DNA from 3 places in the Viridibacillus sp. FSL E2-0187 genome. Region 1 is predicted to be linked to each of the others. Evidence: a T-box and tRNA genes for the amino acid it is inferred to sense, from the RefSeq annotation. Region 1 holds a T-box; the other regions hold tRNA genes.
The links. A T-box is a leader RNA that pairs with one kind of tRNA and senses whether it is charged. The one in region 1 lies ahead of thrS (threonine--tRNA ligase), so its partner is inferred to be a tRNA-Thr.

Region 1 (6,131 bases):
TCTATAAACCATCGATATTTTCTCACCATTTCACCTTTTCTACTAAAGTTAAGATTAGCTCTTATTAATATTTTGATATTTAATCAAGATCACTAATAACAACTTGATTACACTTTTATCTTACCTTTTTCTTTTTTTCATCTAGCATTAATATTTCTTAGCATAATAAACCATTGTTAAAAATACCGATGATATATATACCGTCATCATTATTGAGAGTAGATTGTATGCTTCTATATGTAAGTTACTAATTGGGTTAAAAACTATCATTAATAATAAAACTACCGCTATAAGTATGAAATAATTAACATAGATGGATCGCTCTCTTATTTTTTGTGCTCGTTCATCTTTTGCTGTATGGTGCGGCACTAAGTAGGATAAGCAGAAACACATAATACAAATAGCAATTAGCATTAACGAAGATGGAAATTTATTTACACTTATTGAAACTCCATTCATAAATATAGCTAGAACACCAAAAATACAACCCAAAATGATGTAGCCCATTTTTGTTTGTTTCATTCGTCTTCACCCCTTTCCAATTTGAGCTCAAAGTCTATTAGGGTTCTCAATTGTCAATGAATATACATCGCCACATTTTGCACAACATGAGATGAACATCCCAGTACCAAAAGACATTAATTTACCTACTTTTTTCACTTTATCGTAATTACTATTTCCGATTTTCCCTGTCTTCGTTTCTGTATGGCCACATTTCATACAAATAAAATTTTCATTAGACATAACAAACTCTCCCTTAAAAATATTTATCTACCATTTTAATAAGAATTAGTTGAAACATAACATATATTACCACAATATCCATAACAGACTTGTAAAGCAAGCTTTACATATAATTTTTAGTTAGTCATATTCACTTCTGTTGTGGAAATAAAAAACATCAAATACAATTAATATCCATCTTATTAAAGATATTAAGCCTATTTACACACTTATAATAATCTATAACATTATACGAATATTTTAAGTTGAAGTCTCATTACTTATAATGAACTACAGCCCAACTGTTATGTACTTCTTAACAATTGGGCTGTAGTATTTTTATTATTAAACATTGTATTATTCAAACTTTTTTACATGAATACCATTTAACTGCATTTTCATAAAGAATACGATTAGCGTTTTTTGTATCAAATTTCTCAAGTATTACATGAATATCTTTAATATCAAATGGACGTTTTGCACGCGTTGAAGGTAAATCAGTTCCGAACATCAACGCATCATGATTTACTTCATGAATAGCTTTCATCGCTTTGACCACATCTAACTCAACTCTTCCAAAACCAGTCGCTTTTACATGTACACCACTTTCTACAAGGTCTAGTAAAATCGGTAACCCTTCCTCTGATAAACCTAAGTGATCTATTGAAATCGCTGGTAATTTACGAATAACTTCTTTAATCTCTATCAAATCTTTAGCATCGATATATATTTCACTGTGCCAGCCGACTAAATCATATACTCGTCTTGCAAAATAATCTAGCTGAGATAGGTCCTCAGAACCTCCACGTTTGATATTAAAGCGAAGAGCTCTGACACCATGGTCATTTAATTGAAGGATATTTTGATCCGTTGTATTAAATGGCAACTGTGTAACTCCATAAAAAGAAGGGCCCAGCTCCTTAAGAGCATTGATTAAATAACCTTGATCATATCCTTGAAATGAACCTGAAACAATGGCACCACCAATAATTTCGAATTCCTTTGTGGCATGTTGATAGTCTTCCACTAAGAATGATGGTGGTATATATCCTTGATTTTCTTGAATTGGAAAATCAAAATCGATAATGTGCAAATGTGCATCAAATATTTTCATTCCCTCTCCCCTTTATTATTATTGTAAAGAAGGAGAGGAATAAATTAAATTTATAAAAAACTAATGTTACTCATCGGTTTTTCTTATGACATTTGAATAAATTGTAATTAGTCAACCAAGATCATATTCATTATTCAAAGATTTATTTTCAATGACATTCTTTATTTTAGAAATAAAATCATCAAGCTGAACTTCCAATGAATTCTCCTGACCATATTGTCTTAAGTTAACAGATTGATTTTCCACCTCATTATCCCCGACAATAAGAATAAATGGAATTTTCTTCATTTGAGCCTCACGTATTTTATATCCTAATTTCTCTTCTCGTTTATCAAGTTGAACTCTAATACCCTCTTGTTTTAAGCGTCTAGTAACTTCTTCAACATACTCTTTATGAATTGAATTTGATACGGGAATCACTTGAACTTGAATAGGTGATAGCCAAATAGGAAATGCACCACCAAAGTGTTCAATCAATATTCCAAGGAAACGATCAATTGATCCAAAAACCGCACGGTGTATCACGACTGGTCTTACCTTCTGATTTTGTTCATCTATATATGTTAAGTCAAACTTCTCTGGTAGTTGAAAATCAAGTTGAACTGTTGCACATTGATGGCTACGTTTAATCGCATCTTTTATATGGATATCAATCTTAGGCCCATAAAATGCACCGTCTCCCTCATTGATTTTGTATGGATAACCATGGTTTTTTAATACTCTTTCAAGAGATGCTTCTGCCTGATCCCATAATTGCACACTTCCCATAAAATCTTCTGGACGTGTTGATAATTCAATGTCATATTCAAAACCAAATGTTTTGTATACATGATCAATTAAACGTAAGGCTAGTAAAATTTCATTTTCAATTTGATCAGGTCTGACAAAAATATGTGCATCATCTTGGCAAAATGTGCGAACACGTAATAAACCATTTAATGCTCCACTAAATTCATGTCGATGCACTTGACCAAATTCAGCCATTCGAATCGGAAGCTCACGATATGACCGACGTTTATCTTTGAAAATTAGCATATGACCTGGGCAATTCATTGGTTTCAATGCAAATTCTTGATTATCTACTTCTGTGAAATACATATTTTCTTTGTAATGATCCCAGTGTCCGGATTGCTCCCATAATCTTTTATTCATCATAAAGGGTGTGCGTACTTCTTGATAATCATATTGATGCTGAAGCTTACGTAAAAACACTTCTAATTCATTTCGAATAATTTGCCCATTTGCAAGGTAAAATGGCATACCTGGTGCTTCTTCTGAGAACATAAATAACTCTAATTCATTCCCTAGTTTACGATGATTTCTTTTTTGCGCTTCCTCTACAAAATGAAAATATTCTTCCATCTCTTCTTTTGTAGCAAACGCTACACCATATATACGTTGTAGTACTTTATTGTTACTATCCCCTCGCCAATATGCCCCTGAAATATGTGTTAATTTAAATGCTTTAATAAATCGAGTTGCTGGCAAATGTGGACCTCGACACAAATCTACAAATTCTCCTTGGCGATATACTGTTACTATTTCATCTTGAGGAATGTCTTCTAGTAGCTCTAGCTTTAATGGATCTTTTTGAAATAGCTTTTTCGCCTCTTCACGTGACAATTCAACACGTACAATCTCTATATTTTCAGCGATTATTTTAGCCATTTCTTTCTCTATTTTCGATAAATCCTGGACAGTTATTGTACTGTCCATATCAATATCATAATAAAAACCATTGTCAATCACTGGTCCTACACCTAAGTTCACATCACCATATAATCGTCTTATTGCTTGAGCCAATACATGAGCTGAAGTATGTCTCATAATCTCTATACCAGCTGACGATGCAATATCATATAACTCCACTTCTGCATCCTGAGTAATACTACGATTCAAATCAAATCGTATGCCATTGACTTCTCCCGCCACCGATTTCTTTTTTAGACTAGAACTGATAGAACTAGCAATTTCACCTAATGATACTCCCTGCATATACTGCTTTTGATGTCCATCTGGAAACTTAATCAAAACTTCCTTTTGACTCATAACACTTCACTCCTATTTTTTTTATAAAATAAAAACACGCACACATCCCTATAGAAAGGGACGAGTGCGTGTCATATACCCGTGGTTCCACCCAAATTCCCATCTCATAACTGAATAAGTTACATATTGATGGCTTTGTGTAAGCTTTATCGTTGCTTCTACGGTACTGATTACTCTTATTTCACCAATACTGCTCCAAGGTGGTAAATAATTCATCTGCATTAGGAAGTTTTCAGCCTTGTCTTCCCTCTCTGTAAAGCGATTAGAATTACTCGTGTCCTTATCATTGCATTCTATATTTAATTTTAAAAACAAAAAACACACTCATCCCTCATGAAGGGACGAGTGTGTATAATACCCGTGGTTCCACCCAAATTTCCATCTCATAACTGAATAAACTACCTATTGATGGCTTTGTGTAAGCTTTATCGTTGCTTCTACGGTATTGATTACTCTTATTTCACCAATACTGCTCCAAGGTGGTAAATAATTCATCTGCATTAGGAAGTTTTCAGCCTTGTCTTCCCTCTCTGTAAAGCGATTAGAATTACTCGTGTCCTTATCATTGCATTCTATATTTAATTTTAAAAACAAAAAACACACTCATCCCTCATGAAGGGACGAGTGTGTATAATACCCGTGGTTCCACCCAAATTTCCATCTCATAACTGAATAAGCTACCTATTGATGGCTTTGTGTAAGCTTTATCGTTGCTTCTACGGTATTGATTACTCTTATTTCACCAATACTGCTCCAAGGTGGTAAATAATATCATCTGCATTAGGAAGTTTTCAGCCTTGCCTTCCCTCTCTGTAAACCGTTATGAACTACTCATATCCTTGTCATTGCATTCATTATTATGATTTTTACCACTATATAAGATTTTTTTCCATTAGTCAATAAAAAGATTTTTTTACGACATTAGCATTAAAATCAAAAAGTTACTCAATCAAATAGTGGTAGTTCTTCTAAGAAAATAATATCCTTACGTTTAGCTGCATCACCTTCAGCTAAGATAGCTGCTTTTGCTACCACATTTCCTCCAGCTAATTCAACAAGTTCTTCTAATGCTCTTAAAGACTCCCCGGTACTGATCACATCATCAATAATCGCAACGCGTTTTCCTTTAATCGCTTGAGCATCTTTTTGATCAAAGCACAATGTTTGTTTTGCTTGTGTTGTAATCGAATGTACTTCATTCATCAATGGATTTTGCATATATGGTTTAACAGTTTTTCTTGCAACATAATATGCTGTTAACCCTAATTGGTTAGTAACTTCATAAGCTAACGGGATACCTTTTGCTTCAGCTGTTACAATTACATCCACCTCAGGAAGTTTGTCCACTAATAATGGTGTAGCTTCTCTTAAAAGTTCGGCATCCCCTAAAATAACAAAGCTAGCAATACTTAAATTTTCTGTTAATCGAATGATTGGTAAATCTCTTTTTAGACCTGCTACTTGTAGAGTGTATGTATTCGTCAATTTAATAGCTCCTTATATTAAAAAATAGATAATAAAAATTCAATAATCAATCCTGAAAGCATACCTAAAAACGGATCAGATATCGCTGTTACAACCATTGTCATACCACCCACAATAGCAGAATCACCACCACCAGCAAATGCAGCTGTCGCATTACCTGGTAATGTAACAATTGCACCGAGTACGAATAAAAAACCAGCAATTGTTGAGCTCGGAATAAAGCGACCAATTTTCGGTAGTAAACCACTTAATAAAATGACACCCATCATAACCATCATCAAAACACCCGCAAACACCGCATGTGGCGCGCTTGCTGTTGCAGAAATAACTACTTCAACCGGTGCCCCACCGAATAAAGCAGAGACCATATCAGCAACGCTACTAATAACTGTTAAATGATCGACATTAACCTCTTGATTTGCTAATGCTCCATTAATTTTACCAAATGCGATATTGGCGCCAATGTTTAATGTAACCATCGCAAGTGCACCACGAATAACAGACGCATTAAGCGTTAGTTTTTGTAGTACGAATTTTTCTTTCACTGGTTCTTGTGTTGTCTTCTCTTGTTGTGTGAAATGACCAACAATACTTGAAATAATAACGGAGAAAAGAATTGTATAAACTAGATCTTTTGTAACCATATATGTAATGATTGCAACAATAAAAGAAGAAACCCCCACTGCTTTATGATTTTTTGTCATATCAAGGGATACTTTTACGAGCATGATGCCAACACCAGCCATCATACCATTTGTTA
Region 2 (6,131 bases), on a different contig from region 1:
CGCTAGCAAAGCTAATGAGCTTTCAAACTACTTTTATGGAGAGTTTGATCCTGGCTCAGGACGAACGCTGGCGGCGTGCCTAATACATGCAAGTCGAGCGAATGATGAAGAAGCTTGCTTCTTCTGATTTAGCGGCGGACGGGTGAGTAACACGTGGGCAACCTACCTAGTAGATTGGGATAACTCCGGGAAACCGGGGCTAATACCGAATAATCCATTTTGTCACATGGCAAAATGCTGAAAGGCGGTTTCGGCTGTCACTACTAGATGGGCCCGCGGTGCATTAGCTAGTTGGTGGGGTAATGGCCTACCAAGGCAACGATGCATAGCCGACCTGAGAGGGTGATCGGCCACATTGGGACTGAGACACGGCCCAAACTCCTACGGGAGGCAGCAGTAGGGAATCTTCCACAATGGACGAAAGTCTGATGGAGCAACGCCGCGTGAGTGATGAAGGTTTTCGGATCGTAAAACTCTGTTGTAAGGGAAGAACAAGTACGTTAGTAACTGAACGTACCTTGACGGTACCTTATTAGAAAGCCACGGCTAACTACGTGCCAGCAGCCGCGGTAATACGTAGGTGGCAAGCGTTGTCCGGATTTATTGGGCGTAAAGCGCGCGCAGGTGGTTTCTTAAGTCTGATGTGAAAGCCCACGGCTCAACCGTGGAGGGTCATTGGAAACTGGGAGACTTGAGTGCAGAAGAGGAAAGTGGAATTCCAAGTGTAGCGGTGAAATGCGTAGAGATTTGGAGGAACACCAGTGGCGAAGGCGACTTTCTGGTCTGTAACTGACACTGAGGCGCGAAAGCGTGGGGAGCAAACAGGATTAGATACCCTGGTAGTCCACGCCGTAAACGATGAGTGCTAAGTGTTAGGGGGTTTCCGCCCCTTAGTGCTGCAGCTAACGCATTAAGCACTCCGCCTGGGGAGTACGGCCGCAAGGTTGAAACTCAAAGGAATTGACGGGGGCCCGCACAAGCGGTGGAGCATGTGGTTTAATTCGAAGCAACGCGAAGAACCTTACCAGGTCTTGACATCCCAATGACCGCTCTAGAGATAGAGTTTTCCCTTCGGGGACATTGGTGACAGGTGGTGCATGGTTGTCGTCAGCTCGTGTCGTGAGATGTTGGGTTAAGTCCCGCAACGAGCGCAACCCTTGATCTTAGTTGCCATCATTTAGTTGGGCACTCTAAGGTGACTGCCGGTGACAAACCGGAGGAAGGTGGGGATGACGTCAAATCATCATGCCCCTTATGACCTGGGCTACACACGTGCTACAATGGACGATACAAAGAGTCGCTAACTCGCGAGGGTATGCTAATCTCATAAAATCGTTCTCAGTTCGGATTGTAGGCTGCAACTCGCCTACATGAAGCCGGAATCGCTAGTAATCGTGGATCAGCATGCCACGGTGAATACGTTCCCGGGCCTTGTACACACCGCCCGTCACACCACGAGAGTTTGTAACACCCGAAGTCGGTGAGGTAACCTTTATGGGGCCAGCCGCCGAAGGTGGGATAGATGATTGGGGTGAAGTCGTAACAAGGTAGCCGTATCGGAAGGTGCGGCTGGATCACCTCCTTTCTAAGGATAATTACGGAAACAGATCTTGGATCTGTCGATTAACGTCTTGCGTTCAGTTTTGAAGGCTCATTGTAAAATGATCTTCAAAACCTTGTTCTTTGAAAACTGGATAAAACGACATTGAAGCAAATTAAGTAACACATTTTTTATTATTAAGTTTTTTAGGCTTAATAACTAACTTTTAGGTTAAGTTATTAAGGGCGCATGGCGGATGCCTTGGCACTAGGAGCCGAAGAAGGACGGCACTAACACCGATATGCTTCGGGGAGCTGTAAGTGAGCTTTGATCCGGAGATTTCCGAATGGGGGAACCCACTGTTCGTAATGGAGCAGTATCTTGACGTGAATACATAGCGTCTTGATGGCAGACCCAGGGAACTGAAACATCTAAGTACCTGGAGGAAGAGAAAGAAAAATCGATTCCCTGAGTAGCGGCGAGCGAAACGGGAATAGCCCAAACCAAGAGGCTTGCCTCTTGGGGTTGTAGGACACTCTATATGGAGTTACAAAGGAATGAGTTAAACGAAGCGGTCTGGAAAGGCCCGCCAGAGCAGGTAACAGCCCTGTAGTTGAAAGTTCATTCTCTCTTGAGTGTATCCTGAGTACGGCGGAACACGTGAAATTCCGTCGGAATCTGGGAGGACCATCTCCCAAGGCTAAATACTACCTAGTGACCGATAGTGAACCAGTACCGTGAGGGAAAGGTGAAAAGCACCCCGGAAGGGGAGTGAAATAGATCCTGAAACCATGTGCCTACAAGTAGTTAGAGCCCGTTAATGGGTGATAGCGTGCCTTTTGTAGAATGAACCGGCGAGTTACGATTACATGCGAGGTTAAGTTTTAGAAGACGGAGCCGTAGCGAAAGCGAGTCTGAATAGGGCGAATGAGTATGTGGTTGTAGACCCGAAACCAGGTGATCTACCCATGTCCAGGGTGAAGGTAAGGTAACACTTACTGGAGGCCCGAACCCACGTACGTTGAAAAGTGCGGGGATGAGGTGTGGGTAGCGGAGAAATTCCAATCGAACCTGGAGATAGCTGGTTCTCTCCGAAATAGCTTTAGGGCTAGCCTCGTGATAGAGAATCCTGGAGGTAGAGCACTGTTTGAACTAGGGGTCCATCCCGGATTACCGAATTCAGACAAACTCCGAATGCCAGTGATTTATGCACGGGAGTCAGACTGCGAGTGATAAGATCCGTAGTCAAAAGGGAAACAGCCCAGACCACCAGCTAAGGTCCCAAAGTAATTGTTAAGTGGAAAAGGATGTGACGTTGCTTAGACAACCAGGATGTTGGCTCAGAAGCAGCCATCATTTAAAGAGTGCGTAATAGCTCACTGGTCGAGTGACGCTGCGCCGAAAATGTATCGGGGCTAAACAATTCACCGAAGCTGTGGATGGACATCTTAGATGTCCGTGGTAGGAGAGCGTTCTAAGTGCTGTGAAGTCAGACCGGAAGGACTGGTGGAGCGCTTAGAAGTGAGAATGCCGGTATGAGTAGCGAAAGACGGGTGAGAATCCCGTCCACCGAATGACTAAGGTTTCCTGAGGAAGGCTCGTCCGCTCAGGGTTAGTCGGGACCTAAGCCGAGGCCGATAGGCGTAGGCGATGGACAACAGGTTGATATTCCTGTACCACCTATTTACCATTTGAGCAATGGGGGGACGCAGTAGGATAGGGTAAGCATGCTGTTGGTTATGCATGTTCAAGCAGTGAGGCGTGAAATGAGGCAAATCCCATTTCTATAACGTTGAGCTGTGATGACGAGGACGTATGTCCGGAGTTCCTGATTTCACACTGCCAAGAAAAGCCTCTAGCGAGGTAAAAGGTGCCCGTACCGCAAACCGACACAGGTAGTCGAGGAGAGAATCCTAAGGTGTGCGAGAGAACTCTCGTTAAGGAACTCGGCAAAATGACCCCGTAACTTCGGGAGAAGGGGTGCTCTAGTAGGGTGAAAGCCCGAGAGAGCCGCAGTGAATAGGCCCAGGCGACTGTTTAGCAAAAACACAGGTCTCTGCAAAACCGTAAGGTGACGTATAGGGGCTGACGCCTGCCCGGTGCTGGAAGGTTAAGAGGAGTGCTTAGCGCAAGCGAAGGTGCGAATTGAAGCCCCAGTAAACGGCGGCCGTAACTATAACGGTCCTAAGGTAGCGAAATTCCTTGTCGGGTAAGTTCCGACCCGCACGAAAGGCGTAACGATCTGGGCACTGTCTCAACGAGAGACTCGGTGAAATTATAGTACCTGTGAAGATGCAGGTTACCCGCGACAGGACGGAAAGACCCCGTGGAGCTTTACTGTAGCCTGATATTGAATTTTGATACATCTTGTACAGGATAGGTAGGAGCCAGAGATTCCGGAGCGCCAGCTTCGGAGGAGGCGTTGGTGGGATACTACCCTAGATGTATTGAACTTCTAACCCATGCCCCTTAGCGGGGTAGGAGACAGTGTCAGGCGGGCAGTTTGACTGGGGCGGTCGCCTCCTAAAGAGTAACGGAGGCGCCCAAAGGTTCCCTCAGAATGGTTGGAAATCATTCGTAGAGTGTAAAGGCATAAGGGAGCTTGACTGCGAGACCTACAAGTCGAGCAGGGTCGAAAGACGGGCTTAGTGATCCGGTGGTTCCGCATGGAAGGGCCATCGCTCAACGGATAAAAGCTACCCCGGGGATAACAGGCTTATCTCCCCCAAGAGTCCACATCGACGGGGAGGTTTGGCACCTCGATGTCGGCTCATCGCATCCTGGGGCTGTAGTCGGTCCCAAGGGTTGGGCTGTTCGCCCATTAAAGCGGTACGCGAGCTGGGTTCAGAACGTCGTGAGACAGTTCGGTCCCTATCCGTCGTGGGCGTAGGAAATTTGAGAGGAGCTGTCCTTAGTACGAGAGGACCGGGATGGACACACCGCTGGTGTACCAGTTGTTCTGCCAAGGGCATCGCTGGGTAGCTATGTGTGGACGGGATAAGTGCTGAAAGCATCTAAGCATGAAGCCCCCCTCAAGATGAGATTTCCCATTACGCAAGTAAGTAAGATCCCTCAAAGACGATGAGGTAGATAGGTTCGAGGTGGAAGTGTGGCGACATACGGAGCTGACGAATACTAATAGATCGAGGACTTAACCAAATTTTACTTAACTAACTTCAATGTAATTTATCCAGTTTTGAGAGAACAAGAAAAACTTTTTAAAAAAGTTAAAAAAACACTTGCTTTTAAAGAAGCGAAGTGATATAATAATTCTTGTCTTAAAAATAGTCTAGTGACGATAGCAAAGAGGTCACACCCGTTCCCATGCCGAACACGGAAGTTAAGCTCTTTAGCGCCGATGGTAGTTGGGGGTTTCCCCCTGTGAGAGTAGGACGTTGCTAGGCGAACAATATGGAGGATTAGCTCAGCTGGGAGAGCACCTGCCTTACAAGCAGGGGGTCGGCGGTTCGATCCCGTCATCCTCCACCATTTTTAATAAACATTGCCGGTGTAGCTCAGTTGGTAGAGCAACTGACTTGTAATCAGTAGGTCGAGGGTTCGACTCCTTTCGCCGGCACCATTCATTTCATATGAGCCATTAGCTCAGTTGGTAGAGCATCTGACTTTTAATCAGAGGGTCGTAGGTTCGAATCCTACATGGCTCACCATTTTAAAAAAACATTATATGCGGGTGTGGCGGAACTGGCAGACGCACTAGACTTAGGATCTAGCGCCGCAAGGCGTGGGGGTTCGACTCCCTTCACCCGCACCATAATTTTTAAGTTTATCAGCATATTGCGGAAGTAGTTCAGTGGTAGAACACCACCTTGCCAAGGTGGGGGTCGCGAGTTCGAACCTCGTCTTCCGCTCCAAAATATGCCGGGGTGGCGGAACTGGCAGACGCACAGGACTTAAAATCCTGCGGTAGGTGACTACCGTACCGGTTCGATTCCGGTCCTCGGCACCATTTCTTTTAATTTAATACAAGTGATAATATATGCGCCCGTAGCTCAATTGGATAGAGCGTCTGACTACGGATCAGAAGGTTGTGGATTCGACTTCTGCCGGGCGCGCCATTAACGGGAAGTAGCTCAGCTTGGTAGAGCACTTGGTTTGGGACCAAGGGGTCGCAGGTTCGAATCCTGTCTTCCCGACCATTATTACTTATACCCACACGGGGCCTTAGCTCAGCTGGGAGAGCGCCTGCCTTGCACGCAGGAGGTCAGCGGTTCGATCCCGCTAGGCTCCACCATATATATCTTATGAACCTTGAAAACTGAACATGCAAGACGTTAATCAATAAATGTTTTTGAACATCAACTCTGTTGGTGGATCAAAACAAAAATAGATATCATCTTTGGATGATACGCTAGCAAAGCTAATGAGCTTTCAAACTACTTTTATGGAGAGTTTGATCCTGGCTCAGGACGAACGCTGGCGGCGTGCCTAATACATGCAAGTCGAGCGAATGATGAAGAAGCTTGCTTCTTCTGATTTAGCGGCGGACGGGTGAGTAACACGTGGGCAACCTACCTAGTAGATTGGGATAACTCCGGGAAACCGGGGCTAATACCGAATAATCCATTTTGTC
Region 3 (6,131 bases), on a different contig from region 1:
TACGAATAATAATGATGACGAATATTCCCTTTAATAATTGGACAGCTTTTGTTCCTCTTATTAAAGTTAAAATTTTATAAATAACAAACCATACTAAAAGAATGTCCAGAATGTTCATCAACATTCTAATCCATACATTGTCGGTAAATTGTGAAATTTCATTAATAAAAGACATGTGGATCCCCCACTTTTCTAGCGAGTGCATATGTGTTCAGTATAGCACAACTCTTACTTTACTTGCTGAGATGAAACAGAAAAGTCTACCTCAAACAGTAGACTTTTTCATTTGTTCTATTCGTTTTTGCCTAAAAATGAAAGTATTTCTTTTCCACCATTTTTAATTTTATACCAAAGCCATTCAAATGCTTGATTAATCTCATCTATTTGACCTGTGACATTTGCTGTTGAAGCCATATATTGACCATTAATTACAGTGATATTACCATCTACCGAACCTTCTACAAGGATATCTCCATTCTTGACTACGATATCACCTGTCACAGTCTTCCCTTCAGGTACGATGACTGTTTGCCCCTCTACAACTAAGTTTGGCTGTTTGGTCACAGAAAATTCCTTATTATCATTAAAGCCTGTAAGAAGTGAGGCGCTCATTAAAATACAAAACATTGCTGCTGCAACGAATATAGGATGACGACGTAGCCATCTTTGGACACCGGCTCCTGATCTTCCTTTAGGTAGACGAATCATAACGTTTTGCTTGAAATCCAGAGGTACTGAAACGACGGCAGCACTTTTGACAAAGGCAATTGTGCTATTTAGCTCCTGCATATGTTGTCGACAGTTATCACAGCTTTGCAAATGTGCTTTTAGCTCGATTTCATGTTCACGACTAATATCACCATCTAAATATTCATGCATGTATTCACCAATATGTTTTGGACACGCATTCATAGTGAAATCCCTCCTACAGATTGCCTAATTGCTTTCTCAGAGCTTCACGCCCTCTGTGAATTCGAGTTTTGACTGTCCCAAGTGGCATATCCAAAATCTCGCTAATCTCCTGCAATGGCAATTCCTCTATATACTTTAAGACAATGACTGTTCGATATTTGTCTGGCAACTGGCTAATTTCATATTGAATTCGCTCCTGCAGCTCCATTCTTTCTACTTCTTCCTCAGGTAGCCTATCTGAGGAGGAAATTTGAGAATACATATCTAGACCGTCCGTTCCAGCAACTTGCGCATCTAAGTAATAGTCCGGTTTCTTCTTCCTTATACGGTCTATACATAAATTCGTCGCTATACGGTACAGCCAAGTCGAAAATTTTCGATTCAAATCAAAAGTGTGAAGATTAATATACGCACGAACAAATGCCTCCTGCGCTATATCTTCCGCTTCATGTCGATTGCCAAGCATGCGATAACAAACTTGGTACAGCTTTTGCTGGTAGAGGCTCACAATATCAGAATACGCACTTTGATCGCCTTTCAGCACTTGTTTTATTCTCTTGTTGATTAATGCGTCCATCGTGATTTCCCTCCGCCCATGCGGCTGCTATTCTATATACGAGTCGCTTATAGTGTAAGTTTCATTTTTTCGAAAGTTTTTTTATAACTACAAAAAACCTTCCTTCCATAATTATAACAAATATGTAAGTAAAAATGATCCAAATTCATAATAAACTCTTCTATTCAAGACTTAATTACTTATCAATAAGTTCCCATTTTTCAAAAACCCTACACTTTTCGGCAATTATAAAAGGACGGGTATTCCCGTCCCTTTACATTACATTAATTTTTCGCCTAATAACGATCCCATTAAAGCAACTGCTACATCTGCTGTTTTGTTTCTCTCATCTAGGATTGGATTTACTTCTACAAATTCAGCGGAGGTAATCATTTCTGATTCATATAACATCTCCATCGCTAAATGGCTCTCACGATATGTAATACCGCCTAGAACAGGTGTCCCAACACCCGGCGTATAAAGCGGATCGATTCCATCTAGATCCAATGACAAATGCAATCCATCAACACATTTTCCTCTTAAGTAAATAATTGCATCTTGAATAACTTTAGTCATCCCCACTCTGTCAATTTCATGCATCGTGTACACTTTGATACCTTTTTCTTTTATTAATTCACGTTCACCTGGATCCACCGAGCGAGCACCAATAATAACTATATTTTCAGGTTTCACTTTTGGAGCATAGTCACGAATGTTTACAAGTTTTTCATGGCCGAGCCCAATACTTACAGCTAGTGGCATACCATGAATATTACCCGATGGTGAAGTATCACCTGTATTCAAATCGGCATGCGCGTCATACCAAATAACTCCTAGGTTCTCATAATGATCTGATAGTCCTGCAAGTGTACCTATTGCAATACTATGGTCCCCACCTAGTACAAGTGGAAAGTGATTTTGTGAAACGACATCATGTACTTTATTCGCAAGATTTGTACTGGCTTCAGTTACAGCTGATAAATTTCGTAAATTTGTATCGGCTGATACTTCACGCTCAGATACCCCAATCTGAATATCCCCCTCATCTATCACTTCATAACCCATTGCTTCTAATCTTTCTACAGCGCCCGCATATCGGATTGCACTTGGCCCCATATCAACCCCACGACGTGTTTGACCAAGATCCATTGGTACACCTATTAATGAAATATTTAATTTATGCATTATTTTATTCCCCCTTTGTGAATTACCTATATTGTAAATGCTACAATCATGTTGGCTCAACCCCACAAAATTCTGAATATTTATACAAAAAATCAAACACTTAAATATAGAACCACTTTGTAACTAAAGTAGATAATGCACTATCCTTTAAATTGAATTTATCAGTAGTTGTACAAAGTTACGCACTCTACTAAAAATGCTCCTTAGAGAGTATAGGGGGTATCCCTTATTTTTTATACTATTAACTACAAAAAACCTCTTTCTACAAAGTGTAGAAAGAGGTTGAAATTTTATATGAAAGTGAGCCATGTAGGATTCGAACCTACGACCCTCTGATTAAAAGTCAGATGCTCTACCAACTGAGCTAATGGCTCATAAAATTAAAAATGGCTGGGGTACCTGGATTCGAACCAGGGCATGACGGAATCAAAATCCGTTGCCTTACCGCTTGGCTATACCCCAACAATGAATAATGAATGTTTTATATAAAAAATGGTGGAGGGGGACGGATTCGAACCGCCGAACCCGAAGGAGCGGATTTACAGTCCGCCGCGTTTAGCCTCTTCGCTACCCCTCCGACAAAAAAATATGGTGGAGGATGACGGGATCGAACCGCCGACCCCCTGCTTGTAAGGCAGGTGCTCTCCCAGCTGAGCTAATCCTCCATGGATATCTAAAATAATTTTTAAAAATGGTGACCCCTACGGGATTCGAACCCGTGTTACCGCCGTGAAAGGGCGGTGTCTTAACCGCTTGACCAAGGGGCCATTAATGCTGTACTGCTTAAAACAGGACAAGAATTATATTAACATCCTTTAAATAAAAAAGCAATACTTTATTTAAAAAATATTAAAAATTTCATCTTACTAAACAAAATTCAATATATTTCTACTTCTTGATAAATAATAGAAAGCTTCCAACCGGGCTCGAACCGGTGACCTCTTCCTTACCATGGAAGCACTCTACCTGCTGAGCTATGGAAGCATAGACAAAAAAATGGCTCCGAAGGTAGGACTCGAACCTACGACCGATCGGTTAACAGCCGATTGCTCTACCACTGAGCTACTTCGGAACAATAATATTATCGCTTCTTTAGATGTTACTTTTGTGGAACACAAATATTATTATAACAGCATATTAAAACATTTCAAGCTATTTAAGGAAAAAAGTTTTAATTTTTTTGCACTTAAATATACCTATATTTTATTACAGTAACTCTAACTATCATAAAAGCCCTATTTAAGCGTTTTAAAGCGTTTTAATCAGAATCTAATGTAAGACTACCAACATATATCAATTATGCTCCTAAAGGCTATTACAATGAAAATCTCATAACCATTGATGGACTATTTTCAATTAGAATTCTTATGCCTTTATACACAAATTCCACTTTCCTTTAAAATTCCAGTGCAACTATTTTTCCAACATTAACTGCTAGAACTATTGAATAAGTTATATTTTTTTAATATACATCTATAATTGAGATAGTATACTTTTTGCATAACCTTTTCTAAGATACAGATATCAGTTGATCAAGAGCCAAATAAAATTATTTTGGAGTTATTTAAGTATGGCTTTACACCCAATATATTATGCAAAACAAAGAAGCTTACTATTCCCCCATTATAAATTGCAATAATTGGATGCAAATCTATTTCCGTTTTACACAACTCAAATGAGACTAATGACGATTAAGGAAATTTCATCGGTTCTTCAGTGAATTAATACTTGCCAAATAACTCCCCATATCGATTGTTATAACCTTTAAATACAATAGTCATAATATAACCCTTGATTTCCACATTTATTATAACTATTTTCTATATAAAAAAGCACAACTGATTAAATCAGCTGTGCTTTAATGTGCCTAGCAACGTCCTACTCTCACAGGGGGAAACCCCCAACTACCATCGGCGCTAAAGAGCTTAACTTCCGTGTTCGGCATGGGAACGGGTGTGACCTCTTTGCCATCATCACTAGACTATTTAGAGAACTTGTTCTCTCAAAACTGGATAAATTACATTGAAGTTAGTTAAGTAAAATTTGGTTAAGTCCTCGATCTATTAGTATTCGTCAGCTCCGTATGTCGCCACACTTCCACCTCGAACCTATCTACCTCATCGTCTTTGAGGGATCTTACTTACTTGCGTAATGGGAAATCTCATCTTGAGGGGGGCTTCATGCTTAGATGCTTTCAGCACTTATCCCGTCCACACATAGCTACCCAGCGATGCCCTTGGCAGAACAACTGGTACACCAGCGGTGTGTCCATCCCGGTCCTCTCGTACTAAGGACAGCTCCTCTCAAATTTCCTACGCCCACGACGGATAGGGACCGAACTGTCTCACGACGTTCTGAACCCAGCTCGCGTACCGCTTTAATGGGCGAACAGCCCAACCCTTGGGACCGACTACAGCCCCAGGATGCGATGAGCCGACATCGAGGTGCCAAACCTCCCCGTCGATGTGGACTCTTGGGGGAGATAAGCCTGTTATCCCCGGGGTAGCTTTTATCCGTTGAGCGATGGCCCTTCCATGCGGAACCACCGGATCACTAAGCCCGTCTTTCGACCCTGCTCGACTTGTAGGTCTCGCAGTCAAGCTCCCTTATGCCTTTACACTCTACGAATGATTTCCAACCATTCTGAGGGAACCTTTGGGCGCCTCCGTTACTCTTTAGGAGGCGACCGCCCCAGTCAAACTGCCCGCCTGACACTGTCTCCTACCCCGCTAAGGGGCATGGGTTAGAAGTTCAATACATCTAGGGTAGTATCCCACCAACGCCTCCTCCGAAGCTGGCGCTCCGGAATCTCTGGCTCCTACCTATCCTGTACAAGATGTATCAAAATTCAATATCAGGCTACAGTAAAGCTCCACGGGGTCTTTCCGTCCTGTCGCGGGTAACCTGCATCTTCACAGGTACTATAATTTCACCGAGTCTCTCGTTGAGACAGTGCCCAGATCGTTACGCCTTTCGTGCGGGTCGGAACTTACCCGACAAGGAATTTCGCTACCTTAGGACCGTTATAGTTACGGCCGCCGTTTACTGGGGCTTCAATTCGCACCTTCGCTTGCGCTAAGCACTCCTCTTAACCTTCCAGCACCGGGCAGGCGTCAGCCCCTATACGTCACCTTACGGTTTTGCAGAGACCTGTGTTTTTGCTAAACAGTCGCCTGGGCCTATTCACTGCGGCTCTCTCGGGCTTTCACCCTACTAGAGCACCCCTTCTCCCGAAGTTACGGGGTCATTTTGCCGAGTTCCTTAACGAGAGTTCTCTCGCACACCTTAGGATTCTCTCCTCGACTACCTGTGTCGGTTTGCGGTACGGGCACCTTTTACCTCGCTAGAGGCTTTTCTTGGCAGTGTGAAATCAGGAACTCCGGACATACGTCCTCGTCATCACAGCTCAACGTTATAGAAATGGGATTTGCCTCATTTCACGCCTCACTGCTTGAACATGCATAACCAACAGCATGCT

Region 2: it encodes a tRNA-Thr, which carries the amino acid that the T-box ahead of thrS (threonine--tRNA ligase) is inferred to sense. The anticodon was not compared.
Region 3: it encodes a tRNA-Thr, which carries the amino acid that the T-box ahead of thrS (threonine--tRNA ligase) is inferred to sense. The anticodon was not compared.

Annotation. Positions count from the first base shown of each region.
Region 1 is NZ_JBBOVG010000001.1:2,629,264-2,635,394, forward strand. Features, by position in the region: gene MHH85_RS12900 (DUF2812 domain-containing protein) at 1-29, opposite strand, end outside; gene MHH85_RS12905 (DUF2178 domain-containing protein) at 148-522, opposite strand; gene MHH85_RS12910 (hypothetical protein) at 550-744, opposite strand; gene MHH85_RS12915 (amidohydrolase family protein) at 1,085-1,837, opposite strand; gene thrS (threonine--tRNA ligase) at 1,949-3,886, opposite strand; T-box leader at 4,221-4,461, opposite strand; T-box leader at 4,500-4,741, opposite strand; gene MHH85_RS12925 (phosphoribosyltransferase family protein) at 4,832-5,371, opposite strand; gene MHH85_RS12930 (solute carrier family 23 protein) at 5,389-6,131, opposite strand, start outside.
Region 2 is NZ_JBBOVG010000002.1:290,884-297,014, forward strand. Features, by position in the region: rRNA gene MHH85_RS20560 (16S ribosomal RNA) at 33-1,585, shown strand; rRNA gene MHH85_RS20565 (23S ribosomal RNA) at 1,770-4,699, shown strand; rRNA gene rrf (5S ribosomal RNA) at 4,829-4,944, shown strand; tRNA gene MHH85_RS20575 (tRNA-Val) at 4,954-5,029, shown strand; tRNA gene MHH85_RS20580 (tRNA-Thr) at 5,045-5,120, shown strand; tRNA gene MHH85_RS20585 (tRNA-Lys) at 5,133-5,208, shown strand; tRNA gene MHH85_RS20590 (tRNA-Leu) at 5,228-5,312, shown strand; tRNA gene MHH85_RS20595 (tRNA-Gly) at 5,338-5,412, shown strand; tRNA gene MHH85_RS20600 (tRNA-Leu) at 5,419-5,507, shown strand; tRNA gene MHH85_RS20605 (tRNA-Arg) at 5,540-5,616, shown strand; tRNA gene MHH85_RS20610 (tRNA-Pro) at 5,621-5,697, shown strand; tRNA gene MHH85_RS20615 (tRNA-Ala) at 5,717-5,792, shown strand; rRNA gene MHH85_RS20620 (16S ribosomal RNA) at 5,940-6,131, shown strand, end outside.
Region 3 is NZ_JBBOVG010000002.1:300,228-306,358, reverse strand. Features, by position in the region: gene cdaA (diadenylate cyclase CdaA) at 1-175, opposite strand, end outside; gene MHH85_RS20690 (anti-sigma factor family protein) at 292-912, opposite strand; gene sigW (RNA polymerase sigma factor SigW) at 926-1,489, opposite strand; gene rocF (arginase) at 1,748-2,653, opposite strand; tRNA gene MHH85_RS20675 (tRNA-Lys) at 2,955-3,027, opposite strand; tRNA gene MHH85_RS20670 (tRNA-Gln) at 3,041-3,115, opposite strand; tRNA gene MHH85_RS20665 (tRNA-Tyr) at 3,147-3,230, opposite strand; tRNA gene MHH85_RS20660 (tRNA-Val) at 3,243-3,318, opposite strand; tRNA gene MHH85_RS20655 (tRNA-Glu) at 3,346-3,420, opposite strand; tRNA gene MHH85_RS20650 (tRNA-Thr) at 3,565-3,637, opposite strand; tRNA gene MHH85_RS20645 (tRNA-Asn) at 3,651-3,725, opposite strand; rRNA gene rrf (5S ribosomal RNA) at 4,519-4,634, opposite strand; rRNA gene MHH85_RS20635 (23S ribosomal RNA) at 4,697-6,131, opposite strand, start outside.